Regions from separate parts of the Anaerobacillus sp. ABR4_321 genome, predicted to be linked through region 3. Evidence: riboswitches for the same ligand, from Rfam matches in the RefSeq annotation. Region 3 holds a riboswitch; each other region holds the start of a gene.
What was found. Region 3 has a riboswitch for S-adenosylmethionine ahead of ACXADT_RS07395 (PLP-dependent aspartate aminotransferase family protein). Riboswitches for the same ligand answer to the same signal wherever they lie in the genome.

Region 1: it holds a riboswitch for S-adenosylmethionine, as region 3 does, so the genes downstream of both, ACXADT_RS11405 (Na+/H+ antiporter NhaC family protein) here and ACXADT_RS07395 (PLP-dependent aspartate aminotransferase family protein) in region 3, are expected to answer to the same signal.
Region 2: it holds a riboswitch for S-adenosylmethionine, as region 3 does, so the genes downstream of both, metK (methionine adenosyltransferase) here and ACXADT_RS07395 (PLP-dependent aspartate aminotransferase family protein) in region 3, are expected to answer to the same signal.
Region 4: it holds a riboswitch for S-adenosylmethionine, as region 3 does, so the genes downstream of both, ACXADT_RS06255 (MetQ/NlpA family ABC transporter substrate-binding protein) here and ACXADT_RS07395 (PLP-dependent aspartate aminotransferase family protein) in region 3, are expected to answer to the same signal.

What each region holds. Positions count from the first base shown of each region.
Region 1 covers NZ_JBSWTK010000001.1:2,206,459-2,214,001, reverse strand. The annotation lists gene ACXADT_RS11430 (TrmB family transcriptional regulator) at 1-721, shown strand, start outside; gene ACXADT_RS11425 (AbrB/MazE/SpoVT family DNA-binding domain-containing protein) at 776-1,060, opposite strand; gene ACXADT_RS11420 (nucleotidyltransferase domain-containing protein) at 1,309-2,022, opposite strand; gene ACXADT_RS11415 (hypothetical protein) at 2,194-2,655, shown strand; gene ACXADT_RS11410 (hypothetical protein) at 3,106-3,783, shown strand; gene ACXADT_RS11405 (Na+/H+ antiporter NhaC family protein) at 3,824-5,128, opposite strand; SAM riboswitch class I at 5,197-5,301, opposite strand; gene ACXADT_RS11400 (alpha/beta fold hydrolase) at 5,383-6,222, opposite strand; gene ACXADT_RS11395 (YolD-like family protein) at 6,312-6,644, opposite strand; gene ACXADT_RS11390 (Y-family DNA polymerase) at 6,660-7,543, opposite strand, start outside.
Region 2 covers NZ_JBSWTK010000001.1:1,685,278-1,692,820, forward strand. The annotation lists gene ACXADT_RS08680 (ABC transporter ATP-binding protein) at 1-136, opposite strand, end outside; gene ACXADT_RS08685 (ABC transporter substrate-binding protein) at 148-1,143, opposite strand; gene pckA (phosphoenolpyruvate carboxykinase (ATP)) at 1,274-2,863, opposite strand; SAM riboswitch class I at 3,080-3,190, shown strand; gene metK (methionine adenosyltransferase) at 3,388-4,584, shown strand; gene ACXADT_RS08700 (MSMEG_1061 family FMN-dependent PPOX-type flavoprotein) at 4,753-5,373, shown strand; gene ACXADT_RS08705 (nucleotide sugar dehydrogenase) at 5,365-6,687, opposite strand; gene ACXADT_RS08710 (glycosyltransferase family 4 protein) at 6,709-7,543, opposite strand, start outside.
Region 3 covers NZ_JBSWTK010000001.1:1,415,204-1,422,746, forward strand. The annotation lists gene metX (homoserine O-acetyltransferase MetX) at 1-1,060, shown strand, start outside; gene ACXADT_RS07390 (O-acetylhomoserine aminocarboxypropyltransferase/cysteine synthase family protein) at 1,064-2,362, shown strand; SAM riboswitch class I at 2,380-2,492, shown strand; gene ACXADT_RS07395 (PLP-dependent aspartate aminotransferase family protein) at 2,567-4,345, shown strand; gene ACXADT_RS07400 (aliphatic sulfonate ABC transporter substrate-binding protein) at 4,367-5,371, shown strand; gene ACXADT_RS07405 (ABC transporter permease) at 5,390-6,220, shown strand; gene ACXADT_RS07410 (ABC transporter ATP-binding protein) at 6,233-6,988, shown strand; gene acsA (acetate--CoA ligase) at 6,985-7,543, shown strand, end outside.
Region 4 covers NZ_JBSWTK010000001.1:1,186,326-1,193,868, reverse strand. The annotation lists gene ACXADT_RS06280 (GNAT family N-acetyltransferase) at 1-209, opposite strand, end outside; gene ACXADT_RS06275 (DUF6843 domain-containing protein) at 246-743, opposite strand; gene ACXADT_RS06270 (iron-containing alcohol dehydrogenase family protein) at 1,178-2,260, opposite strand; gene ACXADT_RS06265 (methionine ABC transporter permease) at 2,282-2,956, opposite strand; gene ACXADT_RS06260 (methionine ABC transporter ATP-binding protein) at 2,946-3,980, opposite strand; gene ACXADT_RS06255 (MetQ/NlpA family ABC transporter substrate-binding protein) at 4,003-4,809, opposite strand; SAM riboswitch class I at 4,980-5,088, opposite strand; gene ACXADT_RS06250 (S9 family peptidase) at 5,229-7,223, opposite strand; gene ACXADT_RS06245 (DUF3899 domain-containing protein) at 7,246-7,543, opposite strand, start outside.

The sequences.
Region 1 (7,543 bases), 790 kb from region 3:
AATTTATGAAGCGTTGATTACGACAGAGGAAGCGCTTGACGCATCTGCGATCGTAAAACAATCTGGCGTCCCTCGCTCGAAAGTATATGAAGTCCTTTATAAAATGGGAGAAAAAGGAATGGTTTTGGAATCAACAGTTGAAAAAAAGAGATTATATAGACCACTTCCGCTAAACTCAGCCATCGAAAAATTACAACGTGATTTTAATCGAAATATCGACCAATTAAAATCGTATGAAGCTAGGAAAAAACCTTTGGATGACCGCGTTTGGAGTCTTAAAGATAACCAATCGATCGACTCACTTGTAGCTGACCTTCTGAAACAGGCAACCTCTTCGATCGTCTATTCTGGTTGGTCAGACGATCTCTCACAGCACATTTCAACTATTGAAGAAAAGCAAATGAATGGAATTTCAGTTGAACTTCATTCGATCGGGGAGCTCGATACAAAAATAGATACGATCACAACTTTGATACCTGATGTTCAACATGAAGCGCTGCAGCGAAGCCGCATCCTCATTGTTGATAATAAGGAACTCGTATTTGCTGGTTACGAAGAAACAGGCTGGCAAGCGATTCATACGAGCTCTCGTCCCCTAGTGACGTTCTTTACTGAGTTCTTCTATCATGATGTAGCTTTGACTGAAATCACTCGCAAATTCGGAGCATTAATGATGGAGGATGAGGATATTAAAAACGTCCTGTTAAAATTACGATACTGAGGAAATGAAAAAAAAGCATGCCGCACCAGGCATGCTTTTCTCTCCTTCATCACTCTATGCTTTTACTTCTAGTGTCTTCTCTATTTCTTCTCTTAAAATAGCCATTCCCTCTGGACTCAATATGATGTTTCCATTGCCAAAGTACTTATTCTCATTTAAGACTTCTCCAGTAATCATACACGCCATCTCCGGTTGGTACTTTTTTAAAACAATTCGATCTTCACTCGTAAAGATCTCCATTGGGTCTTTCACCTGGATATCAAGTGTGCGGCGCAGTTCTTTTGGAATGACGATACGGCCCAGTTCATCAATTTTTCTAACGACACCTGTGCTCTTCATGCTTATCACTCCTTCTTTTTAGCGAACGAAAACGTTCTTTATTTAATTTTAATAGTTTACTTGTCTACTAGCAAGCAAAAATGCTAATTTTTTTATAATTTTCCAAAATTATTCTAATTGCTTCTAACTATTGATACCCGCTTAGATCAAAAAAAACCGCCCGGTTAAACCGGACGGAAAAAAGGGGGAATTTTTAAGCTAGTTTAAAGTTACCCCCTTATAATCAAAACTAAACCACTTTTTTAAAATTAATTTTTCCCCATTGAAAACCCCTCAAACAAGCGCCCTCCATATGGTACCATCTGATCATCTACGAACTTGATCACATCGCCCTTTCTTCCGATTTTGAAATAATTATCAAAAACCTCTTCAAATTCACTAGCTAGCTCACTATCAAATTGTTTGAGCGCTCTCATAATCCATTTCGAAGAACCTGTCCAGTGGTTATTCATTCTAAGGATAAACTCATGCAGCTGCTCTAAGAGTGCTAGAGCGCAGCACAATTCTTCTCCCCTCTCTGTTGCACCAATAAAATCTTCTAGCACATCTGTCAAAAAATATCGCTTCAAACGAATTGTATCTTCATCCCAACTTTTAGGCCCCGCCTCTAAAATTCGCTTCGCTTCTTCTTTTAATTCTTTACAGCTTCCTTCATCAATCAGAATGATTCCTTCTGCAACCATTCGAGGCATCGAAGGTTTACCACGCTCACAGTCGCTATTATAAAAGGATTGATAGGTATTAAAATTATGTACGTATAATTCTACCGGCCACTTTTTGTAATATAAGTTTTCCCTGTAAGAATTCGTAACCGATGGATCGAAAACAACAAGATCAAGATCTGACGTTTTCGTACCTTCTCCTCTAACAATACTTCCAGCTAAAAGTGCTACATTACAGTGAGGAAAGTGACTCTTTACAAGTTCCTTCGCATCACGTTTGGCAAGCTCTAATCGTTTCATGGTCTTCCCCTCGGCTTTTTATTTTATTTTACATTGAGAAGACGAAGAATCATACCTTCCACATTGATTAACATTTTGATACACTCTTATAGTACAAGATGAAGAAGAGTTGAATACACGTTTGGTCGTAAGCACAGACTTACTATACAAATGTTATTAACAGGAGGCACTATGCTAACTTTTGAAGAAAAGCTACACATTATAGAATCTACTTTCCCTGAATTAACGCGTAAAGATGTATCGATGGGAAGAGTTAACTTTCATTTTGAAGAAAGTGTTATGGATAAAAAGAACGTCGTCTATCATCTGCACCCGAATGGGAACGGATTTGTCTATGGCGAGCTACTTGAAGAGTACCCAGTAGACGATAGAGGAATGGTGAACATTCGTGACTTCTCAAGTAATGATCTTCGAAAAATAATCGGAGAAGCGATTCACTCTCTTTCTGTTTTGCCAGGAGAAGATATTGAAGAAGAAATCTGGATGAACGAAGAAGATCAAACGCTGCACCTCGCGTATGAGCCTGAGCTAGAGCTTTGGAATGTGTATGCCGGTGACATGCTTGATGGCACTTTCCCTTCTTATAACGAAGCGATCCAGTACCTTGATGAAGAAGGCTTCATCCGTCAATAAAAATACCCCCAGCAACCTTTTGTTGCTGGGGGTATTTTCTATCTGAAGCGATTCAGATAAAATAACATTAACGATAGTATAACAAGAAGGAATGAGTGTTCTAGCGTATGAGCGTTTTTCTCTTGAATTAGCAGGGATTGCAGGTTGATGTGAAGAAGCGAATGTTAATCGTACTTTTGCTCTTCGGTGTTTTAACCATACTTGTTCACAGGCTTGATTTGTTGTCAATTTTGTTTTAGAAAACAGGATTACATAGAGGCTTTTGTCTCGAATCAACACAAATCTTTTATTCTCCACAATGCGCCCCCTTAAATTACCAATCGGGGCGAATAATGTAAGTTGATAAGATAAAATGTTATAATATTCTTACTACTACATCCACCTTATTCTCAACACCCGTATCAATAAGAGATCAAAGATTAAGCTCAAAATCGATTCAGGGGGTATTAGATGAGAAAAATACAACAAACGACAATTAATTCTGTTGTAAAATACGGACAAACAAAACTACCAAAGTCCGCCAATACAGAATGTCCAGAGTGCGGAAACACCGCTTCTTTTCATTTGAAATTCGATTACCAGATCAACCAAACGGTCTTTTCAACCTTTTCAAGATGTTCGGTATGTAAAGAATCCATACTCTTTGTATTGATTAAAACGTCTACAAGCGATCAAGGTGAAGAAGTAGAGCTCTTTGTTCACCAAACTTCTTTCACTAGAGAACCTCTTGGCAGATTGGTTGGCACTGCGAGGCTGCCAGATGACCTCGAGCGGGTCTATCGTTCAGCAGTTAACGTACATAATATGAAAGACTGGACTGCTACTGCCGTTATGGCAAACCGCGTTTTAGAGAGCATCACTAGAAGCTTTTTAGCTGAAAATGAACTTTCTCAACCTCTATCAAAACAGCTCGAAAGCCTGGCCAAACAAGTTGATCTTGAAGAGCCAATCGTACGACTCGGGCAGCTGTTAGGAAAAGGAAGTAACCTCCACAACCTTTTATGCCTTGAAAATTCTGCAAGTGAAGAAACAGCTAATTTAATTATTGATTTATTGGACTCATTGATTGAATTTCTTTATATATTGCCTCAAAAAATTGTAAACCTACAAAAGCAGATCGAAGAATAAACAAAACCAGGCCGTCATTTTGACAGGCCTGGTTGTTTCGTTATTCTACTGCTTCTTCTTTTCGAAATGAAGGATAATTGATGGTAATTGCCACAATACCAGCGACCGCTGTAAGAATTGGATAGATTGAATATGGTATGAGTGCTAAAGGCGAGATCGAAGCTAGTCCAGCCGCTGCTAACAACTGTGCGCCGTATGGCAGCATGCCCTGAACACTTCCAGAAAATATATCAAGAATACTTGCGGACTTTCGAGCATCAACTTGATACTCTTCTGATATGTTCTTCGCGAGTGGTCCACCCATTATGATTGATATCGTGTTATTTGCCGTTGATAAGTCTAAAACCGTAGCGAGCCCAGCGATACCAAACTCTGCCCCTCTTCTCGATCTCACTCGATGAAGAATTTTATCGAGAACGTACTGAACGCCTCCATTATATCGGATAACCTCGATCATCCCACCAATAATCAATGCGATCATGGCGAGATCTTCCATCCCTTTAATGCCATCCGTTACCGTAGAAACGAGCCCACTTAAACCAAACGTCCCGTTAAATAAGCCCACAGCACCTGCGAACAATGTCCCACTAACGAGTACGATCAGTACATTCACGCCTGCAATCGCTGCGATCAATACGCCAAGGTATGGGAGTACTGTGATAAAATCAAATGATTTACCTCCACTTACTGTCGCGCTTTCCCCTACCGTTAAGAATCCATATATAATGGCAGTAATAATTGCAGCCGGTAAAACGATGAAAAAGTTCACTTTGAACTTATCTTTCATTTTCGTGTTTTGCGTCCGAACCGCTGCAATCGTCGTATCCGAAATCATCGAGAGGTTATCTCCAAACATCGCTCCTCCGATGACCGCTGACAATGTCAAAGCTACAGGAATCCCTGATTGCTCTGCAATTCCAATTCCAATCGGAGCCAATGCTACGATCGTTCCCATCGACGTCCCCATCGATATCGAAATAAAGCATCCGATTAAAAATAAACCAACAACGAGAAGGCTTGCTGGTAATATCGAGATGCCGAGATTAACAATCGAATCTACTGCACCTATCTTCTTGGCTGTTTCAGCGAATGCTCCCGCTAATAAAAAAACAAGAATCATTAAGATGATATTGGAGTTCCCTGCTCCTCTACAAAACACCTCGACCTTTGTCATGAAGCTTTCTTTCCTATTCATCGCAAGTGCAACGCCTGCAGCGATCAGTGAAGCAAGCACAACAGGCATGCTATAAAAATCTTTTGTTACAACTGCCGTTCCAATAAAAAGTAAAATAAATATACCGAGTGGAAGCAGCGCAAAGCCGTTCCCTTTTATGTCTTTGTCCATGATGTTTCTCCTTGTTCGTAAAGTTTGTAGCAATCAAAAAAGCCCACTTCAAGAGAAGAGGGCTTTCACTCTTATCTCTCAAGATCTCTCTTGCTGGAAGCAGCACCTTTCTGACATATCAGAGGTTGCTGAAGCTTCTCAGGGCCAGTTCCCTCCACTTCTCTTGATAAGAACTATTCGATTTAGTGTTATGAAGTTTATCACGCATTATTCTTTTTCGTCAAGAAAAAAGTCGAATCGTGTCGCTCTTCGACTTATGCCTGAATAAATTTCTGAATGTCTCTTAAAATCGAACGAGGCTGCTCTTCCGGAAGAAGATGACCCGTCTTTTCGTATACGATCAGCTCTGAATTCGGCAGATCTTCTGCCAACCGTTTTCCAATTTGAAGCGGTACAACTCGATCATGCTCCCCCCATATCAGTAAACTCGGCGTATGAATTCTTCTCAATTCTTCTTGTGATAAATCCCCTTCACGATCTCGAATCATTCGTACGAGAGAACGGAAAATCCCTTCATGAAAGAAAGGCTGAACATACCCATCCACCATCTCTTCATCGATTAAATTCGGATCGTAAACGCAGTTCACCAAATTCCCTTTTGCTCCTTTTCGCGAAAGCCAGCGCTTTAAATACATTGAGAAAAAGGGCAAATAAGAGGAATACACTAAACTCTGCCTCGCTTTTTCAAGGTAGCCTGAACTACTGAGCAAAATGTTTTTCTTAACTAGGTCTTCATCGATACTTGCGGCTCTTAATGCCACTTGCCCTCCCATCGAATGACCGATCATAACGGTTTCGTCAATACTTAGCCGCTCGAGTAGTTCGATCACGACTTCCGCAAAGTTTTGATAAGAATGAACAAACCGACTCGATTTTTCACTTCTTCCAAACGGCGGGAGATCAACGGCTACAATCGTGTAATGCTTTGAAAGCAAGGGAATCAACCGTCGATAACTAAAAGTCGAAGATAAAAACCCATGCAGTAATGTTAGTACAGGACGGTCGGACGTCACTTCGTTCTCATGATATTCATAGTGAATATCGATTCCTTTTATGTTTTCCTTATAATGTTTGAGACTCTCTACAGATAGCATCTGACAGTTCACTCCGTATACTAGTTTGTACGTATTTTACCCCTTTTCGCCGAGGAAAAACGTCTTCAGTTGTGGGGAGTGTTACCATCTTAGTCGCCTTCACCGATATGCACGAGGCTTGCAAACGGAATGTTCTGCCTCTTCTCATCTAGGTCAACAATTCGCAATTCTTTATTGAGCTGGTCGATATAATGAACATATCCTGTCAACACATTCTTCGTACCGTTCTTGAAGTAGTGAAATGTAAGCGGCTGGTGAAAGGCCATCGCTTCGCAAATGGTGTCGTTCATCTCCTCCATCTTCTGCTCATCAAGCTCAGGCTGTTCTCTTCTCCGATCTTCTTCTTTCCATTCTCTTAACTCTTTAACATGCTCTGGTAACATCATCGATGTCCATTTGATATTTCCTCGGTCACGAATCATCTTATCAACCCCTTTCTATGCTTTGTGACCTCCGACAAGCTTACTTCGATGCAATGCTGTACCGGCTTTCGTATAGGAAACAGCGCGAAGCAGAGAATCGGATCCGTATTTCTCCCGTATCGAATCCATTACGTATCCAAGGTCTCGTTGCTTCGGCCGTTTCATATTGAAAAGGTCGAGCTGCACTTCCTCGTCATCACAAATATTTGAAAGAGCGATTGAAATTTTCCGAACCGTTTGCCCTCTATAAAATTCCTGAAAAAGCTGCAAGCACACGTTATAGATTTCAAGTGTGATGGAAGTGGGGCTATCGATGCTTTTCGACCTGTGAAAACCACCGCCTCCTTCGTCTTTACTATAGCCGATCCCGAGGCTGATCGTACGCCCCGCTTTCCCGGCTCTCCTCGCACGCCTCGCTACTTCTTCACTCATTTCCAAAATAACGTGTTTGATTTCTTTTTGTTCGTGATAATCCCGCAGTAGAATCTGACTTTTACCAAAGCTAATCTGTCCCTGCATAATCGGAGCTCCAATGTCGGAAAGGTCTACTCCCCATGCATGGTGATAGAGCTGATTACCCATCACTCCGAATTTTTGTTCAAGAAGATGTAGCGGGTATTTTGCGAGCTGCTCAACATTCATAATTCCCATCCGATTTAAAGTGTGCTCGAGACGCGGACCGATCCCCCACATCTTACTTAGAGGCGAAATGGACCAGAGCTTCTCAGGAATATCCTCATACGTCCATTCAGCAACGCCATACTTCTTGGCCTCTAAATCCAGACAAAGCTTCGCCATCAGCATATTAGGACCTATACCGATCGCACATGGTAAACCGAACGTTTCACTGATTTCTTTCCTGATTTTATTAGCCGTCTCAAAGCGTCCTCCCCAAAGAC
Region 2 (7,543 bases), 270 kb from region 3:
TACCACATCCCGAAGGTCCGAGCAATGATACGAACTCCCCCTCATCAATATGAAAAGTAAGGTCTGAGATTGCGACTTTTGCAGATTCTTTCGTGAAATAAACATGTGTGATGGCATCAAGATGAAGAAATGACATTGGATTTCCTCCTATTGCTGTGCTTTTTCTGCAAAGGTGGTATCCACTAAAGTCTTATGATCGATCCGTTTCGGGAGTTCCCCCGCTTCATCCATAATCGTTTGTAAATTGTTCCACTCTTCTTCATCTAGAATTGGATTTGTAGCATAAGAATGCTGACTTTTATAGCGGTCAACAACCGTGGTGATCAATGACAACTCGGTGTCTTCAAAGTAGGGTTGAATGGATTTTGCGATCTCTTCGGATGAATGAGTGTCTACCCAAGCTTGTGCTTCATAAATAGCAGCTGTAAAACGTGTAGCAACATCATCGTTTTTCTTAAGGAAGCTATCCTTAGCCATGTAGACTGTATAAGGAATCTTGCCGGATTCTTTTCCGAAAGAAGCGACGATGTGGCCGAGTCCCTGAGCTTCAAATATACTGGCAGTCGGTTCAAAAAGCTGCACAAAATCTCCTTTTCCAGAAGCATAGGCATTTGCGATGTTGGCGAAATCAATATTTTGGATCAGCGTCATATCATTGTGAGGATCGATGCCTTTTTCCTTCAGAACGAACTCTCCTGCCATCTGAGGCATTCCACCTTTACGCTGACCAAGAAATGTACTTCCTTTTACATCGACCCATTTAAAATGCTCCATCGCCTTCCTTGAAACAAGAAAAGTGCCATCAGTTTGTGTGAGTTGCGCAAAATTAATTACTGGATCAGAAGTCCCTTGAGCATACACATAGATAGAGGTTTCAGATCCTACGAGTGCGATGTCTGCTCCATCAGATAAGAGCGTCGTCATGGTTTTGTCTCCACCCCATGTGGTGGTTAGTTCAACATTGATTCCATGCTTCTCAAATATCCCTTCAGACAATGCAACATATTGAGGAGCATAGAAGATGGAGCGGGTTACCTCGGCAACTCTTACCGTGTTATCACTGTTATTACTACATGCAGACATAAGAAAAAGTGAACATATTGCGATAAATATGATCGTTTTCGTGATCCAGCCTTTTGGCATTTGAATAACCTCCTGTTGCCATTCAAAATAGGCACATTGAAATACTATAGCTTATGTAGAAAGCATCATTGTGTGTTTGCCTACAAGCAACAGGAAATAAAAAAAGCACCCGCTGAGGGTGCTTTTTGAATTATAGGTTAATAGTAGGTCCTGCGTTTTTAATCTCATCTGAAACGTTTGAGAATTTCTCAAAGTTTTTCACGAACTGAGTCGCAAGTTCTTTTGCTTTCTCATCATATTTATCTTTGTCATTCCATGTTTGCCTCGGTTGAAGAACTTCTGCAGGAACCCCTGGGCAATGGGCAGGAACATGTAAACCGAAGATCGGATCTTTTTTCGTTTCGACACTGTCGAGCTCTCCATTAAGAGCAGCATGAACCATCGAACGAGTATAAGAAAGTTTCATACGCTCACCTTCGCCGTAGCTTCCGCCTGACCAGCCTGTGTTTACTAGGAAGACTTCAACATCATGTTCCATGATTTTTTCACCCAGCATTTCTGCATATCGGTGAGCAGGAAGTGGTAGGAACGGTGCACCAAAGCAAGTGGAGAACGTTGCTTGTGGAGACGTAACCCCTCTTTCAGTTCCGGCTAGCTTACTTGTGTAACCAGAAAGGAAGTGGAACATCGCTTGCTCTTTTGTCAGCTTACTGATTGGCGGTAGGACCCCGAAAGCGTCTGCAGTCAAAAAGATAATCGTGTTAGGGTGACCCGCTACGCTCGGAACCGCAATATTAGGAATGGCGTCGATTGGATATGCAGCACGCGTATTTTCAGTTAAACTTGTATCATCATAATCAGGCAGTCTCGAATTGTTGTCTAGTGCAACGTTCTCAAGAACAGTGCCGAATCGAATTGCATCCCAAATTTGAGGCTCTTTTTCTCTAGACAAATTAATACATTTGGCGTAGCAGCCACCTTCGATGTTGAAGACACCGTTCATCGACCAGCCATGTTCATCGTCACCGATCAAGCGACGGTTTGCGTCTGCTGATAGCGTCGTCTTTCCTGTACCTGATAGACCGAAGAAGAGAGCCACATCGCCTTCTTTTCCTACGTTCGCCGAACAGTGCATGGAAAGGATATTTCGCTCAGGTAGTAAGTAGTTCATGACAGTGAAGATCGATTTCTTAATCTCACCTGCATACTCAGTGCCACCGATTAAGACGGTACGTTTTTCAAATGAAATAATAATGAACGTTTCTGAATTCGTGCCATCTTTGTCTGGGTTAGCTTGAAAACCAGGTGCAGAAATGACAGTGAACTCTGCTTCATGTCCTTTTAATTCAGATTCATTTGGGCGGATGAAAAGCTGATGTGCGAACAAGTTGTGCCATGCATATTCATTGATAACCTGGATGGGTAGTCTTGCTGATTGGTCTGCTCCAGCGAACCCTTTGAAAACATAAAGATCTTTTTTCTCTCCCAGGTAATCCAGAACCTTAGTGTAAAGGCTTTCAAAATGTTCTGAAGAGATAGACTGGTTTGTTTTCCAGTTGATTTTGTCTTTTGTTGATTCTTCACGGACAATGAACTTGTCCTCTGGAGAACGTCCAGTGTATTTGCCTGTTTCAACACGAAGAGCGCCAGTGGATGTTAATGTTCCCTCTTTCATCGATAGTGAACGTTCTACCAGTTCAGAAACTGATAAATTAACATGCGGATTATTCTTATTTAAAATGGCATCCAAAAGTGGTGAAGAGAAGGAAGCTGTTTTCATACGTTAAACCCATCCTTTATAATAAAATTTCATCAAGATCTTTTCTGAACTTGTTTAACTCAAAATTAGTATAACACATTCATTTAATTATTCTATACTAATCTATGGATTTTTCCTTGAAAAGTGAAAAAAAGGTGAATGACCTTTCTAATTAGGGCTTGTGTCATTAGATTGACAGAGAAAGCGAACTACGATATTATATTTCGAGAATGGATACTCTTATCCCGAGTAAGCGGAGGGACAGGCCCTATGAAGCTCAGCAACCAACTCCTCATATAGTGGATTAAGGTGCTAACCTGCAAGACTTATTGTCTTGGAAGATAAGAGGCGAAAGGCAAGAGACTTCAGCTCCTTTCCCTTTATGATGAAGGAAAGGGCTTTTTTATTGTCGTTTTTGGAAAAAAGCGTAATATTACCGTTTATTATTGAATTCGATGTCTCGTTTCGACAACACTATTAGGGAAATGAGTACCGTATCCATTACACTATATTAAATAGGAATGAATCCTTAAGGAGGTACTTAAGTGAGTAATCGTCGTTTGTTTACTTCTGAATCAGTAACTGAGGGGCATCCAGATAAAATATCAGACCAAATTTCTGATGCGATTCTGGATGATATTCTTGCGCACGACCCTAATGCGCGCGTTGCATGTGAAACTACAGTCACGACTGGACTAGTGTTGGTTTCCGGAGAGATCACTACATCTCACTATGTAGATATTCCGAAAGTCGTTCGTGAAACGGTCCAATCGATTGGATACACACGTGCTAAATATGGTTTTGACGCTGAAACATGTGCAGTCCTTTCATCGATCGATGAACAGTCAGCTGATATTGCTGCTGGTGTGAACGTGGCTTTAGAAGCACGTGAAGGCCAAATGTCTGACGATGAGATTGAATCGATTGGTGCTGGTGACCAGGGGTTGATGTTTGGGTATGCTTGTAATGAAACTCCTGAACTTATGCCTCTACCGATTTCTTTAGCTCATAAGTTGGCACGTCGTTTAAGCGAAGTAAGAAAAGAGGAAATCCTACCTTATCTTCGTCCGGATGGCAAAACCCAGGTTACAGTAGAATATGATGAAGAAGGTAAGCCGGTACGTATCGATACGATCGTTGTCTCTACACAGCATCATCCAGAAGTTTCGCTTGAGCAAATTCAACGAAATATTAAAGAGCACGTCGTTAAACCTGTTGTTTCTCCAGAATTGATCGATGAAGATACAAAGTATTTCATTAATCCTACTGGTCGCTTTGTAATCGGTGGACCTCAAGGTGACGCAGGGTTAACAGGGCGTAAGATCATCGTGGATACTTACGGCGGATATGCACGTCATGGTGGTGGCGCATTCTCAGGTAAGGATGCTACAAAGGTTGACCGTTCAGCGGCTTATGCAGCGCGCTACGTAGCTAAAAATATCGTAGCAGCAAAACTTGCTGATCGTTGTGAAGTACAGTTGGCTTATGCGATTGGAGTAGCTCAACCTGTATCGATTTCGATCGACACGTTTGGCACTGGAACCGTATCTGAAGAGAAGCTAGTACAACTGGTGCGAGATAACTTCGACCTACGTCCAGCAGGGATCATCAAGATGTTAGATCTGCGACGCCCAATTTACAAGCAAACGGCTGCTTACGGCCATTTTGGACGTACAGACATCGAATTACCATGGGAGTACACTGATAAAGCAGAAGCTCTTAAAAAGGGTGCTAACCAATAAAATAGTAAGCCTATGAGGCCTAGCAAGCTGTCGAGATATGCTCGACAGCTTTTTTGTGCGGTTTAAGTAGCGTAAAAGTTATATAACGTCATATGACAGAACTACCCAACGCGCAAAAGCCATTTAATGGTAAACTTGAAATAGTTGAGATTTAGTTAGGGGGCTACCATGTCAGACGTTTTTGGACAGAAAGTTGAATCGCTAGAAGAGTTACGATCAATTGGAGGAGAGCCGGGGAAGTTAGCTGCCAACAAGGTGATCAACTTCTTAGATGATAACTGTGAACGATTTATCTCACATTCACCTTTCTTAACAATCGCTACAGCATCTCATTCGGGAAGCGATGTATCCCCGAGGGGAGACCAACCAGGATTTGTGAAAGTGATCGATAAAAAACACCTTCTAATCCCGGAAAGGCCGGGGAACAAACGGATGGACTCCCTACTGAATATTTTGGAGAACCCCAATGTAGGGTTGTTATTTCTTGTTCCAGGCAGGGAGGAAAGCCTTAGAATCAACGGTAAAGCGAGTATCGTTAAAGAGGAAGGCTTACTTAAAGACTGCGAGGCATTTGGGAATATTCCTTCTTTAGGAATAGGAGTCGAAGTGGTCGAATGTTTTATTCATTGTGGAAAAGCATTAAAGCGTTCTCATCTTTTTAAGCAAGACTATTGGCCGAATACAGAAAAGTTACCAAGTGCCGCAAAGATGCTCGCAGACCATGCGAAGCTTGAAAGCAATTCTGTTAGCAAGACCTTGAGGGAAAGTTACTCACAGCGCCTATATTGACTGTTGAACAGAAATGGCTCCTAACCCCTTATAAATGTTTGGTCTTCCGATAGAGCAATAAATTAGGTCATGCTCATTGGCGATCTTTCTTGCTTCTTCCAACGTGAATAAGTTATGTCCATCCACGAGTAAAGGCAATCTTTGACGTTTCACCACTTGACCCCAATCAACATTCTGAATAAGGGGTAATTCGGTTAATAATAGCAAAGCATCACAGTTTGAAACAGTATCGTTCATCAACGAACGGTACTGGCTCGAGTGGTGATGTTCCATAGAAGGATCAAAGAATCTAACTTCGGCCCCTTCTTCTTCAAGCCGTTTTGATACAAGGTCTGAAGGAGAGGGAGCCTCTTTTGTATATGAATCTCCTAAAACCCCAATGATTGAGCCGTGTAGTGTTCCTAGAAAATCTTTAAGTTTTTGTGTGAGAATTTCGGGTTGATATCGTTCGATTTCCTCTATCAAATTAATAAGCTTTGAGCCAGAAAACGACTGGTTTTCCATTTCTCGAAACGTTGAAACGTTCGATATGCTTTCGTTACCTTGATAGAAAGAGCCTGGATGTCTTGAGTGATGTCCCATTCGTGGATCTGCACGGAGTGCCCCGTGTATAACTTCCACATCTGCTCCGTATCTCTCTGCCATACCTGCGATCATATTTAGGCAAGAACTATTTAAAGCAAGGTATGTGTGGCACGCATATTTCATCAATTCAGCGCTAGCATAATCCATAAATTGAAGAGCGTTCGTCAGTGGAGAATAGAATGACTCCATCAATCGACACCCCCTCAAAGAGGAGGTACCTATAATTAACTCAGATGGATGTGTAAAATCTTTCACGATCGTCCCCGGTCGTGAGAAGTCTGGATTGTGAATAACTTCGAAATCTTGTTCAGTCAATCCTTGTTCGATAAGGATATTATGGATTCTGGTCGTAGTTCCAGGTGGCACCGTACTCTTGATAATAAATGTTTTGTGAGATTGAACGCTCACTGCAATTTGTCTGATGAAACGGTAAAGGTTCGTAAGATCTGGAACTTGGTCTTCATTTGTTTGAAGTGATTCGGTGAATAGGAGATAGCTAGCTTCTGCAGCGGCAGCCAGTTTATTTGTGGAGAAGGCTAACATGCCCGTTCTTAGGGCCTCATTGTATCGTTCCTGTAAACCACTTTCATTGAAAGGAACAGACCCATTCTTAAGTGCTGAAATAATTGTTTTATCATCATCAGCGCAAATAACGTCATACCCATTTGCTGCAAACGTAGCTGCTGCTGTGACTCCTATACGGGTTGCTCCAAATACTGCTAATTTCATGTCACTCTTCCTCTCAGGGTTTTAGGCGTACTGCGCGACTTTTTTGTTTCCGATTACAGTTTCATAATCTTCAACCAACCTGCCGAATATGGCATCCCAGGATTGAGTAAGGGCATACCTTCTACCTTCATACCCCATCATCAAACGTTCGGTCGGGTCTTCTAGTAACCTTTCAATAGAACGTATATAGTCTGCTTCTGAATAAGGAGAACAAAGGACACCGTTACGGTTGTGAGAAACCACTTCGATCAACCCGCCTGCATTTGCTGCGATGACTGGTGTGCCTGATGCGAGAGACTCAAGCGCTACATTGCCGAATGTTTCGGTAGCTGAAGGAAAAACGAATAAGTCTGCACTCGCATATAGCTCAGAAAGCTCTTCACCATGCTTATAACCAGTAAGGGTTACATTATCTGGGAGATTCTCTCTGAATTTCGGTAAGGATGGTCCATCTCCTACGACTAGCCATCGTGAGTGGTCTTTGATCCCTTGTGGAAGCTTCCACATTATCTTTCTGAGTGTTTCGAGGTTTTTTTCTGGAGCAAGTCTACTCACAAATAAAAAGATATACTTTTCTTTGATGGCATACCGTTCCCTTACAGCATTAGACTTTTTGGAGGGAGAGAACTGCGTACAATCTACCCCTCGTTTCCATAACTTAAGCTGATCAAACCCTTTTTCTTGAAGGCGATCGAGCGTATCTTTAGACGGAACGAAGATAGATGAGAACGGTTGGTGAAACCAAAGTAGATACTTCCAAATAAACGGAGCGGACCATTCGAGATGATAATGATTGAGGTAAGAGTCAAAGTTCGTGTGGTAAGAAGCCACCATGGGAATAGAAAGTTTTTTTCCA
Region 3 (7,543 bases):
GGTATACGAGGACCAACGGATATCCATTGGCTCGTTCGTTCTCGAATCAGGAAAAGAACTTGACGAGGTTGAACTTGCATATGAACGAGTAGGACCGAAGGAAGCACCAGTCATTCTAGTCTGTCATGCACTAACGGGCAATCAGTATACGGTTGGAAGGAAACAAGATGGTTGGTGGGAAGGTCTGATTGGTCACGGTAAGTATGTAGATACCTCTGAATTTCAAGTAATCACATTCAACGTATTAGGCGGTTGTAATGGTTCGACGGGACCATTATCTCGTAATCCGTTTACAAACCGACCATATCAGGCGGATTTTCCATTCATAAGCGTGAGGGATATGGTTCATTCTCAAAAGCGAGCACTTGAAGCACTCGGTATCGATCGACTTCATGCCGTGATCGGTGGGTCGCTTGGAGGCATGCAGGTGCTTGAGTGGGGAATTCTCTACCCTGATGCGATGGAGCATCTTGTTCCATTAGCTGTGACACCATCTTTGAGTGCTTACGGAATTGCATATAATGCCATTTCAAGACATGCCATAACGACTGACCCTGAATGGAAGGGAGGGTATTATGATCAAACACATCCTCCCGCATCGGGGTTAGCAACAGCACGTATGATCGGAATGATTTCGTACCGAACAGATGAGATGTTTCAGAAGAAATTTGGAAGAAGGGTCATTGCAAAACCTGAAGATCACCATGAAAAGGCTCTTTACGACGTCGAATCTTACCTTCATTACCAGGGTAAAAAGCTAGTTGGTCGTTTTGATGCCAATAGCTATTTGTACTTATTAAAAGCAATGGATAACCATGATATTACCAGGGGAAGGGACGCACCGATTGAAGAAGTGAAGGCAAATGTTTTAGCAATTAGTTTTAAAGGTGATTTAATTTATCCTCCTAAAGATCTTGAAGCTTTATTTTCGCTTAAGGCGCGTTTTACGATCGTTGATACAAAGTATGGTCATGATGGATTCCTCGTTGAATTTGATAGATGGGGGCAATTAATCAAAGAACAATTACAAGAACCGTCAAAAATACAAAGGAGTGGATAAGAGATGGCAGAGAAGCGTTATAACTTAGAAACGATTGGCATTCATGGTGGTTTACAGGCAGATCCAGCTACAGGAGCGAGAGCACTACCGATTTATCAATCCAACGCATACAAATTTAACAGCACGGAACATGCAGCTGATTTGTTTGGTTTAAAAGAAGAAGGGTTTATTTATTCTAGAATTGGTAATCCGACGGTAGGAACGCTTGAAGAACGGGTTGCGGAGCTTGAAGGCGGAATTGGAGCCCTCGGTCTTGCAAGTGGTATGGCAGCCATCACAAACGCGATTTTAAATATTGCGAATAGCGGTGATGAAATTGTTTCTGCTTCTACTTTATATGGCGGCACATATAACCTTTTTTCAACGACGCTTCCTAAATACGGAATAAAAACCAACTTTGTTGATCCGAAAGATCCGGAATCGTTTAGAAGTGCGATTACTCCTAATACAAAAGCAATCTTTGCAGAAACGATTGGTAATCCAGGCCTTCACGTACTCGATATCGAGAAAGTGGCTGAAATCGCTCATGAAGCTGGCATTCCGCTTATCATCGACAATACCTTCGCAACACCGTATTTATGTAGACCGATCGAGCATGGTGCTGATATTGTTATTCATTCTGCGACGAAGTGGCTTGGTGGTAACGGTTCAACGATGGGAGGTTTGATCGTCGATAGTGGAAAGTTCGATTGGAATTCATCTAAATTCCCAGGCTTTATCGAACCAGATCCTTCCTATCACAACATCGTTTATGCAGAGGCCCTGCCTGAAGCAGCTTTCATCATAAAAGCTCGTGTTCAACTATTACGAGACACAGGCGCCTCATTGAGTCCTTTTAACGCTTTCCAAATCGCATTAGGAATTGAGACACTTCACGTTAGAATGAAGGAACATGTTGCAAACACGCGTAAAATCGTTACCTATTTGAAAGAAAACCCGGCAGTTGAGTGGGTGAGTTATCCTGAAGAAGAAAATCATCCGTCAAAGACCTTAGCTGCAAAATATTTACCAAAAGGTGCGGGAGCCGTAGTCGTCTTCGGAATAAAAGGCGGCCGCGAAACCGGAGCAGGAATTATTAACTCAGTAAACCTGTGGTCACATGTGGCAAACGTTGGGGATGCAAAAAGCTTGATCATTCATCCTGCAAGCACAACTCACCAGCAGTTAAGTGCAGAAGAACTAACCGCTGCGGGTGTTCGAGATGACCTGATTCGCTTGTCGGTAGGCATCGAACATATCGATGATCTTGTCGACGATTTGGATCAGGCAATTTCAAAAGCAAGAATAGCAGCAAGTGTATAGCAAAACTAAATAAATTACTCTTATCCAGAGAGGCAGAGGGACTGGCCCGATGATGCCCGGCAACCTTTAAGCAAGAAGCTTAAAAAGGTGCTACTTCCTGCAGAATAGCTACTATTCTGAGAGATAAGAGGAGGCAAAAGCCCTCTTCTTATTGAAGTGGGCTTTTTTTATATTTACTACAACACAATTACTGGAGGAATTACGATGACACAACAATATCAGTTCGACACACTTTCCCTACACGGGGGTCAATCCCCAGATCCAACGACTGGCTCGAGAGCAGTACCGATTTATCAAACGAGCTCGTACGTTTTTCATGATAGTGAACATGCCGAGCGATTATTTTCCCTTGATGAACCAGGAAATATTTACTCCCGGATTGGAAATCCCACGGTGGATGTTTTTGAGAAACGAATGGCTCTGCTTGAAGACGGGGTCGCAGCGGTTGCAACTTCATCAGGTCAGGCAGCAATCGCACTTTCTATTCTGAATATCGCAAGTGCGGGTGACGAGATCGTAGCGGCTTCTAACTTATACGGCGGTACTTATAACTTATTTGCGGTAACCCTCCCGAGATATGGGATCAACGTAAAGTTTGTCGATCCAACAGATCCAGAAAACTTTAGAAAAGCGATAACTGATAAAACAAAAGGCGTTTTCGCTGAAATCATCGGGAACCCAAGCTTGTCTGTACTAAATGTAGAAAAAGTCTCAGCAATCGCACATGGAGCAGGCATTCCATTGATCGTCGATAATACGTTTGCCACTCCATACGCATGTAAGCCACTCACTTTAGGAGCAGATATCGTTGTACATTCTGCGACGAAGTGGATCGGTGGCCACGGTACATCGATTGGAGGAGTAGTCATCGACGGAGGTCGTTTTAATTGGAACTCTCCGAAGTTTCCAACGTTCACTGAACCTGACGATAGCTACAACGGCATTCGCTATGCGATTGATTTTGCGACTCTTGCGTTCAGTACAAAATTACGTGTCCAGCTCCTTCGAGACTTTGGGTCTTGTTTGAGTCCATTCAATGCCTTTCTTCTTTTACAAGGACTTGAGACGCTTCATCTCAGAGCGGAAAAACATAATGAGAATGCACTTAAGCTAGCAACCTATTTACAAGATCACCCTGCAGTAGAGTGGGTGAGCTATCCTGGTCTCCCAAGTCATCCTTCCTATCATGATGCGAAAGAAATTTTAACGAATGGCTTTGGTGCAGTTGTGAACTTTGGAATAAAAGGAGGAAAGGAAGCAGGGCGTAAGCTCATTGATCATGTTTCACTTTGGTCTCACCTTGCAAATGTGGGGGATGCGAAAAGCTTGATCATTCATCCAGCGAGTACGACTCATCAACAGTTGAGTAGAGAGCAGCTAGAGAAAGCAGGAGTAAAAGAAGAACTGATTCGCCTATCTGTCGGTGTAGAAGGTGCAGACGATTTAATCTTCGACTTGGATCAATCGCTTCGTAAAGCGGCAGGTCTAGAAACGGATACTCGTATCGTCATTAATGATGAAGGTGAAATTCAATGGGCACTTCAAAGTCCTTATGAAAAAGAAGTGATCGATGGTGTTGAAACGCAAAGACAGAAAACACTTGCCGTCGTTGGTCTAAGTGGGAACGAATCGCGACCGAGTCACCGATTAGCAAGGAAGATGCAAAGATTAGGATACAAGATAATCCCTGTGAATCCGAAGGCAGATACAATCCTAGGTGAAAAAGCGTATCCCGATTTAAAAAGTGTCCCACATTCAATTGATGTCGTGCAGGTGTTTAGAAGTCCTGAGGCAGCTGTTGAAATCGCAAGAGAAGCAGGGGAGATCAAGCCACGCATATTCTGGCTGCAAGAAGGCGTGGTATCTGAAGAAGCTGCACAAATAGCAGCAGACGCTGGTTTACAAGTTGTTCATAATCGATGCACATATAAAGAAGCCCAGAGGCTAAGAGGCACGATTTCAACATATGCATGTGAACTTTAAAAAAGAGAGGGAGAAACCATTATGAAGAGAATTCCATGGATTGATGTAAGAAGTTTCGTTGCACTCGCTCTGATCGCGGCTTTGATTATTAGTGCAGGCTGTTCTTCTTCAGACGCTTCTTCAAAAGAAGGGCCTGATGAAATCAGAGTGGATTACGCTTACTATTCTCCTACTAGTCTTGTCGTGAAGAAGCAAGGGCTTCTGGAAGAGGAGTTTGAGGACGAGGACATCAACATCGAATACGTCTTGAGTCAAGGAAGTAACAAAGCGCTTGAATTCTTAAATAGTAACAGTATTGATTTTGGTTCAACGGCAGGTGCAGCGGCACTGATGGCAAAAGCAAAAGGCGCACCGATTAAAAACGTGTATATTTATTCAAAGCCAGAATGGACAGCACTCGTTACTGGAAAAGATTCAAGTATTCGTAGTGTAGAAGATTTAAAAGGTAAAAAGGTAGCTGCAACGCTCGGAACGGATCCTTACATCTTCTTGCTTCGTTCTTTGAATGAAGTGGGGTTAACTCAAGATGATATCGAACTTGTGAATCTTCAACATGGAGACGGGGCATCTGCCTTAAGTACTGGTCAGGTAGATGCTTGGGCAGGACTGGACCCTCATATGGCGCGTCTTGAACTAGAAACAGGAGCAGAACTTTTCTATCGAAATGCAGATTTGAATACGTATGGTTTCTTGAACACACGGACAGAGTTTGCTGAAAAATATCCTGAACACGTGAAACGAGTGATTAGCGTTTACGAGAAAGCTAGAAAATGGGTGATCGAACACCCGGAAGAGGCAGCTGAGCTATTAGCAGAAGAAGCTGATATCCAACTTGACGTAGCAAAAAAGCAGCTTGAAAGAAATGATTTTTCAAGTCCCGTTCCTGGTGAAGAACAGAAGAAAGCGATTGTTGAAGCAGGAAACGTACTACAAAAAGGGGAGATTATTGAGCCAGATGCTGATATTGAAAAGTTAACGGATGAATTGATCGATCCATCGTTTGCGGAAGAAGTCATCCAGAAATAGAAAGGGGATAAGAGATCCATGGCAAAAAACCATACGGAAGCAATCCCCTTAAAGGGGGTTACGGGTAAAGCCTCGCCTAAACCGTTCAATTTACATCCGATTCTTATAGGAAGTATTCTCCCTTTCATATTGTTAGTTGTTTGGGAAACTCTGAGTCGGTTAGGGGTGCTCCCTTCCTATCTACTTCCAGCTCCAACAGTAATCTTTAACACGATTGTCGATCTAGGAGCTGATGGCTCTCTCTTTGGCCATATTGGCATCACGCTTTATCGGATTTTCTTAGGTTTTCTCTTAGGAGCGGGGGTTGCCTTAATACTCGGATCTTTTGTAGGGATTTACCGTAAAGCTGAGCAATTTTTTGATCCGATCATCCAGGCCTTTCGCTCGATTCCATCGCTAGCCTGGGTTCCTCTTTTTATCCTATGGATGGGAATCGCAGAGGCATCGAAAGTGACACTGATTGCAGTAGGCGTGTTTTTTCCAGTCTATCTGAATGTTGTTAGTGGAATTTTGAGCGTCGATCGTCAATTGATCGAAGTAGGAAAAATGTATGGATTAAATAGTTATCAATTAGTAAAACGAATTATTCTCCCTGCTTCACTACCTTCATTTCTTATCGGCCTTAGAAGTGGTCTAGGGCTTGGATGGATGTTTGTCGTTGCAGCTGAATTGATGGGTGCAAGTCAAGGATTAGGATATTTGCTGGTTCTTGGGCAGAACACATACTCACCAGAGCTAATTATTGCAAGCATCGTTCTCTTTGCTCTGCTTGGAAAAGTGAGCGATGCGATATTGAAGGTAGTCGAGAACAGATCGCTGCATTGGCAGGATCGAATGGAACAGCGGTAAGGGGGAGTCAAAATGAGTTTACAAATACGAAATGTGAGTAAAGAGTTTGAGAGTCGAAAAGCCATTAGCAACATTTCGTTTCATGCAGAAAGTGGCGAAATCATCGGGATACTTGGAACGAGTGGGTGTGGGAAGAGTACATTGCTACGAGCGGTTTCAGGATTAGATACATCGTATACCGGCGATGTCATCATCGATGGAGAGGTGTGCAACCATGTTGATGAGAAATTAGGATTCATTTTTCAGCAGCCGAGGCTTATGCCATGGTTATCCGTCATAGACAACGTATCGTTTGGTTTAAAAGGAACGAGAGAAGAGAAGCGCTCAAGCGCAGCGAAGTACCTTGATCTTGTTGGCCTAAAAGGCAATGAAAAAGACTTTCCAAAACAGCTTTCTGGTGGAATGGCGCAGCGTGTTGCGATTGCAAGGGCGCTTGTAACATCCCCGCAGTATTTGTTATTAGATGAGCCTTTTAGCGCACTCGACGCATTTACGAAAATGAAGCTTCAAGATCTATTGTTAGAAATATGGGAGTCTTACAAAACAACGATTCTGCTCGTTACTCATGACATTGAAGAAGCGCTATACCTTTGTGACAGGCTCATCATTCTTAAGGGTCAGCCTGGAAGGAAAGAAGAAGAAATCATAATCGATGAACCACGACCTCGATCTCGAGGAAGTGTAAAACTCGCAGAATACAAAGAACAAATTTTAGAGAGGTTGGAATTGACCACACCTGCAACCGTCAGTGGAGGAACCAGCATATGAGCATTACACTACCAAAACAGATTTCATCTCAAGCGAAGTATACGAACCTTGAAAGTTATGAAGAAGCATACGAAACATTTCAGTGGGAAAGTGTCGATCATTTCCTCCATCGTTCTGGGAAAATGAACGTCGCTTATGAATGCATCGACCGACACGTTGAAAATGGATTTGGAAATAAAGTTGCATTGCATTATGTTAATGAAGATGAAAAAAGATCGTTAACGTTTGAAGAAGTGAAAATCAAGACTGATCATTATGCCGCTGTATTAAAAAAGCATGGGGTAAAAAAAGGAGAAAGGGTTTTTGTGTTCCTCCCTAAAAATCCTGAATGCTATATTGCCATACTCGCAGTGATTAAGATCGGGGCGATCGCAGCTCCTTTGTTTGAAGCGTTTATGGAAGAAGCTGTGAAGGATCGCATCATCGATTGTGGAGGTACAGCGCTCCTTACCGATCAAGAACTTCAGAAAAGAGTGCCTGCAAATGAAATACCTACTCTTCGTCTTATTCTCACAACCGAAGAGGTGGAAAGAACTCAGGTAGACGAAGAGCCAC
Region 4 (7,543 bases), 230 kb from region 3:
AAATCGAGAATAGAAAATACGCCATTCTCCGCTCGATCCATTTTGACGATCGTTTCATACGTACTTTCTACTTGTTCACGAGATACGTGTGTTAAAAGAGGAGAATTGCCTACAGCGAAGAGACTCACCTCATCATCGTTTCTCCACTGATAGACATCTTCCATATCTTCAAGCGCAACAGCGCGTAGTTGAGTTAAGCTTCCATTCATAATTCCTTCATCCTTTTCTCTAAAAAAAGAGGCACTCTATTCCATCAGTCCCTCTTCGATTAATTTTGCTTCAAGCTTAGGTGTTAAATTTCGATTTGCAGGGGCTTGTGGTCCTCGACCTACAAAGTCTTCACTACAATGTGTTTCCGTGATGTAGAACGCATTATAAAGAAGTCGCCTGTCTTTGATCGTTATACCCCCGTTAGGAAAAAGATACGTACAATTCTCATCGATTTTCGTACGTTTGTCTTTACGATCTACATAGTAAAACTCATCTGTAACAGTTCCATATTCCATTTCTTCAGTAGAAGTTAGAAACATGCCATTCTTATCGTAACGAATGACGGTGAACCCTTTTTCCTTTTTTAACTTTGGTGCTCCCTCTACATTATAAACGGTGATCAATTGACCTTCGAAGCCTTCTGGAATCAAATGCAGCGTATCTGTTTTGTCATGGTTAGTAGAAGCTTTAGACGAACATGAAACCGTACTTACAACCACAAGTGTCAAAACAAGTAGCTTGCTCCATCTCATTTCTGCTTCGCCCCCATTATATAAACCAACTCTATGAATAGTTCGACACCTACAAGAAAGTTCCTTCAGTTCAAGAACGGTGCCTGTCACCCCCCGCTATTTGTCGAAGAAAATATCAGACTATGGACTGATACGAAACCATCCTCGTGACCGGTTTAATCCAACTAATTTCTGCGTACACTGGAAGTAGAAAGAAAGAGATAACACAGGAGAGAGCTACCGGAGAATCTTTAATAAACAGGCTGTTAAATGAATAAGATGAAAGATAAAAGGAGGGTATACTATGATATTTCTAATGAAGAATTTCTTCAAACCACAACCAAAACTCAAGGAAGCATTTAGAAAACATCGCGACCGTCACATCGACCGGCTTTCCGATCACCAATACCATATATAAACCCCTGGATCTTTGCTAAGATCCAGGGGTCTTTTTATCACTTCACTGTTTTCGTCATTTCTTCAAGCTTTAAAATCGCATGGAACAGTTCCTCTGGTGATACCTGCTTCGTAATATGAATCGTCTCTTCCTCTTTTGTTGCATATTTTGATACCGCTTTAGCCTGGACATTGCTAGTGATACCAAGTTCAGCGAGTGATAATGGTAACTCTACTAACTCATAGAAAGGGATCAACTCTTTGATCTCATCCCATCGCTCTTCTAAAGCGAGCTGGGCGAGTATCCCATATGCCACTTTTTCCCCATGGAGAAAAGAGTGTGTTTCAGGCTGATGCGTTAATGCGTTATGGATGGCATGCGCTCCAGCAACCCGCCCATACTGATCGCCGAAACCTCCTACCATTCCGCTTGTTAAGAGATTTGTTTCGATCACTTTTATAAACGATTCACTTAGATGGTTGTTTCTCTGATCGACCAATGCTCTCTCTCCATGTTCTAACAGCACATCACGACAGCTTTTCGCAGCAACATACGCAAAATGAATCGGTACTGGATGTGAAGGAAGCGTTTCGATGATGCTTCTCGCTTCATACCATTTTGCGAGTGTATCTCCAATCCCTGCACGTAGGAATTCAGGCGGTGAGTCGAGCAAGATTTCAGGTTCCACTAAAACAAGGTGCGTGCTCCGTGAGTAAACAATATGTTTTTGGAACTCTCCTTCCTCTGAATAAATCACACTGAGAGGCGTACACGCTGCACATGTTGAAGCGAGCGTAGGTATAAGTGCAGTTTCAATCAATAGTTCATTCGCAACTGCTTTTGCAACATCAAGAACCTTACCACCTCCCACACCGATGATAAGATCGGCACCATGAAGTCGAGCGAGCTCAGCTTGCCTTGTTATCTCAGCATTTGAGCACTCTCCTCTGTACCTCGAATACGCTGCTTTGAATCGGGAGAGATCAGGTAGATAAGGAGCAGCTGCTTCCCAAGATTTTTCTCCGTGAATAAGAAAAATGTTTTGGAACCCACCTTGCTCCAATCGATCTGGAAGTTCATCCAAAACACCTTGCTGACACTGATAGTGCCCCGGGGTTGCTCGAACATGAATTGGTTCCATAAGAAAACTCCTTTCGTGAGTCTAGTCCTTCTTAAGCCGTGCTGCCATTACATTACCGAGAGATTGAAGCCCCTGAACGAGTACGATCAGCAAGAACACCGTTACGTACATCACGTCGACTTCGTAACGAAGATGCCCATAGCGATAAGCAAGGTCACCTAACCCTCCTGCTCCGACAAGCCCTGCCATCGCGGTGGCTCCGATCAATCCAATCGTCGCAATCGTAAGTCCTAATACGATGGAAGATCGCGATTCTCTTACAAGTACATGCCAAATGATATGACGTGTCTTAATCCCCATCGCCTCATATGCTTCAACAACGCCTCGATCCACCTCAAGAAGAGCGGACTCCATCAACCTTGCTATGTATGGAGCAGTAAAGACGACGAGCGGCACGATCACGCCTTTCACTCCGATCGTAGTGCCTGCGATAAACTTTGTAAAAGGCAGGATGAAAAACAATAAGATGATGAACGGGATGGACCTGATCACATTGATCACAGCGTTTAACAAACGAAAAAGGATCTTGTTATCTAGCGCCTTCCCAGGTCTTGTTAGCACGAGAAGCACACCGAGTGGTAGTCCTAACAGCACTGAAATTAACAGCGAGATCCCTACCATCTGGAACGTTTCGATGATCGCACTCCAAATATCCGCGCCCCATAGATCGATAAATTCCGAAATCTTAGCTGACATGCGCGTTCACCTCCGGTACATACCCTTCTACAAAAATTCCTCGTTCTTCTAAAAACATAACCGCTCTCTTCGTTTCTGAATCTTCTCCTTCAAGATGAACGACTAATCTACCAAAAGGTTGATTCTTAAGCTGCGTGATATTCCCTGCAAGAATAGATGGATAAATATCAAAGTTTTTACTAAGGAGGGCAAGTGCAGGCTTTCCTGACGATTCTCCTACGAAGGAAAGCGTCACGATTTGTCCCTTCGACTCAAGCTTCTTCACGAGGGATTCAGGAACGTCATCTTGAAACAGCGATTGTACGAATCGTTTTGTCGTAGGCGTCATTGGTCTACTAAATAGATCAACAACTGGTCCTTGTTCAATGATGCGTCCGTTTTCCATCACGGCCACTTCATGACAAATCTTTTGAACCACGTGCATTTCATGTGTAATGAGTAAAATCGTTAGTCCGAACTCCTGGTTGATTTCCTCTAGTAAAGATAAAATCGACTCAGTTGTGTCAGGATCGAGCGCGCTCGTTGCTTCGTCACAAAGAAGAACTTCTGGCTCATGCGCTAGCGCGCGTGCAATCGCTACTCTTTGTTTCTGTCCACCTGAGAGCTGTCCAGGATACACGTCCCGCTTATCTTCTAGTCCTACAATCTGTAGATACTTTCTTACACGCGAATCGATTTCCTTTTTTGAAACGCCAGTGAGCTTAAGGGGGATGGCGATATTTTGATAAACCGTCCCCGTTTTTAATAGATTGAACGACTGAAAGATCATTCCGATTCGCTGACGTGTTTTCTTTAACTTGCCAGCTGATAGACCGGTTAACTCTACATCATTAATGAACACTTTCCCTTCTGTTGGTCTCTCTAACAGATTGACCGTTCGAACGAGGGTACTTTTACCAGCGCCACTATAACCGATCACACCATAGATCTTTCCTTTTTCAACGTTAAGGTCAACGCTATCCAGAGCCTTCGTAACAGTAGTTCCGGTTTGAAACGCTTTTGAGATATTTTCTAGTCGTATCATTTCCTTCTCTCCTTTACCGAAATTACCAGGATGCTATGACTGAGCCGTTGAATTCTTCTTTAATAAACTTCTTAACTTCATCTGACTGATAATAGTCCACTAGTTTATTGATTCTCTCGTCGTCTTTATTATCGGTTTTTGTTGCGATTACGTTCACCCAAGGAGAATCTTCCGGTTCCATTACGAGAGAATCTTCAGTTGGAACCCGACCGCTTTCCATCGCATAGTTCGTGTTGATCGCAGCGATGGCAAGCTCACCTAGCTGTCTTGGAATCTGCGATGCTTCAAGAGGAACAAACTCAAGATTCAACGGGTTCTTCTCAATATCCTTAATCGTTGCTTCAACACCTACACCGTCTTTTAATTCAATGATCCCTGCTTCTTCAAACAACATGAGAGCTCGGGGTTCTCCAGTAGAGTGATTCGGTAGTCCTACTTTGTCACCTTTCTTCAAATTATCAAGGTTCTCATATTGATCGGAATAGATGCCCATCGGAAAATTAATCGTCGTCGCAACCTTAGATAACTCCATCCCACGCTCTTCTACAAAATCATTTAAATACGGTTCGTGCTGAAAAACATTCGCATCGAGCTCCCCTTCATCAAGAGCCTTGTTTGGCATAACGTAATCGTTGAACGCCACGACATCGATCTCGAAACCATCTTTCTCAGCAACTTCTTTTACTTTCTTCATGACATCTTCATGCGGACCTGCTGTTACCCCTACCTTTAGCGGCCCTTCATTTGAATCACCTGACTCTGCACTGCCAGAACACCCAGCTGTGATGATTAATAATAATGCACCTACTAGTAGCGATAGTTTCTTCATTCTCCTAACTCCCTTTCTCTCCTATAGTCATTTAAAGCGTCTTTGCACTAAATTACGTAAGCGTACGATAACACTAGAGCGTCGGTTCCCTCCTTTGTTTCAAACCCCATAAACGAAAAAACTCTCTCTGATGAACAGAGAGAGTTGGGTGTTTTGCACTATGTAACTCTCTCTCATCTTTCAAACGATCGCTCGTTTGCTGGAATTAGCACCTTTCTCACGAACTGAGATGGTTGCCGGGCGTCAATGGGCCAGTCCCTCCGCCACTCTTGATAAGAGTTTGAATTATTCATATTGTTTAACTATTCTCAACAGTATAGTACCTCACTCACCGAACGTCAAGGGCTTTTTCGACGTGGTACCGACGTGGTACCGACGTGGTACCGATGCGGTGCCTGTCACCTCTCACATTATGTCGATTAATTTTTCTCGCTTTCGAGGTGTTCATCAAACCAGCCGACCAGATGGTTCAATCGCTCTACCCTTAACTCAGGATGTCCGTTTCTTGAAAGGTTGTGATCTGATTCTGGGAATCTCACAAACTTCGTCTTCTTCTCACGGTGCTTCAACGCAATGAATAACTGCTCACCTTGCTCGATCGGGCATCGGTAGTCCTGTTCGCTGTGGAGAATAAGAAGCGGTGTTTTGATTTGATCGACATATTTCAACGGTGAATGATCCCATAGCTTTGTTGGATCTTCATCGAGGTCAGCTCCCACTTCCCACTTTGTGAAGAAATACCCTATGTCGCTTACTCCGTAGAAACTTAACCAGTTCGAGATCGAGCGCTGCGTTACAGCCGCTTTGAACACATTTGTTTTGCCAACGATCCAGTTCGTCATGAACCCGCCATAGCTGCCGCCTGTAACGAACAATTTCTCAGAATCTATGAAGCTCGTTTGCGCGACAGCTGCTTCTATCCCTGCCATGACATCGTCATAGTCGCCGCCACCATAGTCGCCACGGCATCCATTCACGAACTCCTGACCATATCCTTGACTACCGCGAGGATTCGTATAGACTACTGCATATCCTCTTGATGCAAGAAGCTGAAATTCGTGCATGAATGAATTCCCATACATCATGTGGGGACCGCCATGAATTTCTAAAACTGTTGGATACTGCTTCCCTTCCTCGAAGGAAGTCGGTTTCATGATCCACCCCTGTATGTTCAGTCCATCTCTGCTTTCATAGGTGTACGGTTGTGGAGTGGAAAGCGAATCCGCACTCAACACCTCTTCATTACAGGAAGTGATTCTTTCTATCGAGCTTTCTCCTTCTAAGGATAGCGTATAGATATCACCAACATCCACCGGATCACTGATCGCTACCGCAGCTTCACCACCCGCTAAGTGAAGTGCGTAGTGGTGCCTGTCACCCCCCGCTATTTGTCGAAGGGTGCCATCTAGATGAATAGAATAAATTCCTGTGTTTCCATGTTCACTCGCAAGGAAATAGAGTGTCTTGCCGTCTTCGTTCCACACCGCTCCAGACGGCTCAATTCCCCAATGGAGATCTGAAATGAGAACATCTGAACACTCGAGGTCGATTGTTTCTGTAAGGCACGTAAAGGTTTTCGATTCAATCTTAACTGTCCAAACTTTATTTAGCGTCGCACTCTCATACTCAAAATTATGTCCAATGAAAGATAGTGATGAACCATCTGGAGACCATCGTGGAGCTATGAAACTACTTCCTTCAGAATTAAGCCGCTCAGCTTCACGTCCCTCTTCAAGATTCTGAATAAATAGATCCGATTGGACATATGAACCTTTCTCTTCCCGTCTACTTCTTACGTATGCAATCTGTTTACCATCAGGAGACCAGCTAGCGTCCGAGTGATTCAGGTCAGCATCCGTCACCCAGTTTTCGTCCCCAGTCTTTCGATCGATTACGACGATCTGTGTATGTTTCCCATTAAGAAAACCTTTTCCATCTGCTTTGTAATGCAATTCTTCGACGACGAGTGCTTTCTTGCTTTTTTCATCCTTCTCATCTTCACCTCTAGGGGTGCTCTCACTCATTACGAGAAGTTCAGTCCCGTCAGGTTTCCACACCGGACGACTTGCTCCATTTTTTAGAAAGGTTACCTGTTCGGCTTCACCTCCGAAAGCAGATATGGTCCATATTTGATTTTCTCCCGAACGGTTTGAAACAAACGCGATTTCCTTTCCATCAGGAGACCATCTTGGAGAAGAATCAAGATGCCGAGACCCGGGAGATGTCCAGGCCACTTCTTCACCACTCTCACGATCGATCATGACGAGATAAGAAGCATACTCTCGATCCTCAGTAATTTTTTTCTTCACATAGATCACTTTTTTACCGTCAGGAGAAAGCTGAGGGTCTCCTACAAATACCAGGTCATATAGTGACGTTGCCTGGAGATTCTCTTTCTCTATCTTTGTTTTCATCTAAACACCTCTCCTCATCGTTTCAAATAAATAGAAATACACCTGCTACTGACATTCCTGTAAGTCCGGTGCCTGCTCCGTAACATATAAGAATTCCACTTATGAGCACTCGTTCCTTCCAATCTGTAAAAATCGGGTCCCTCTTCACCTGCTCATCGACACGTTCCATGGAGCGTGACCGGGGCACGATCATTCGGTGGATCTTAGAATAACCTTCGAACAATAAGGTTAGGAAGCCACTTTTTAACACCACTAAAATCGTTCCAACCGTTAGCGCAATAATCCCCCAATAAAATGAACGATTAGCAAATTGAATAGCG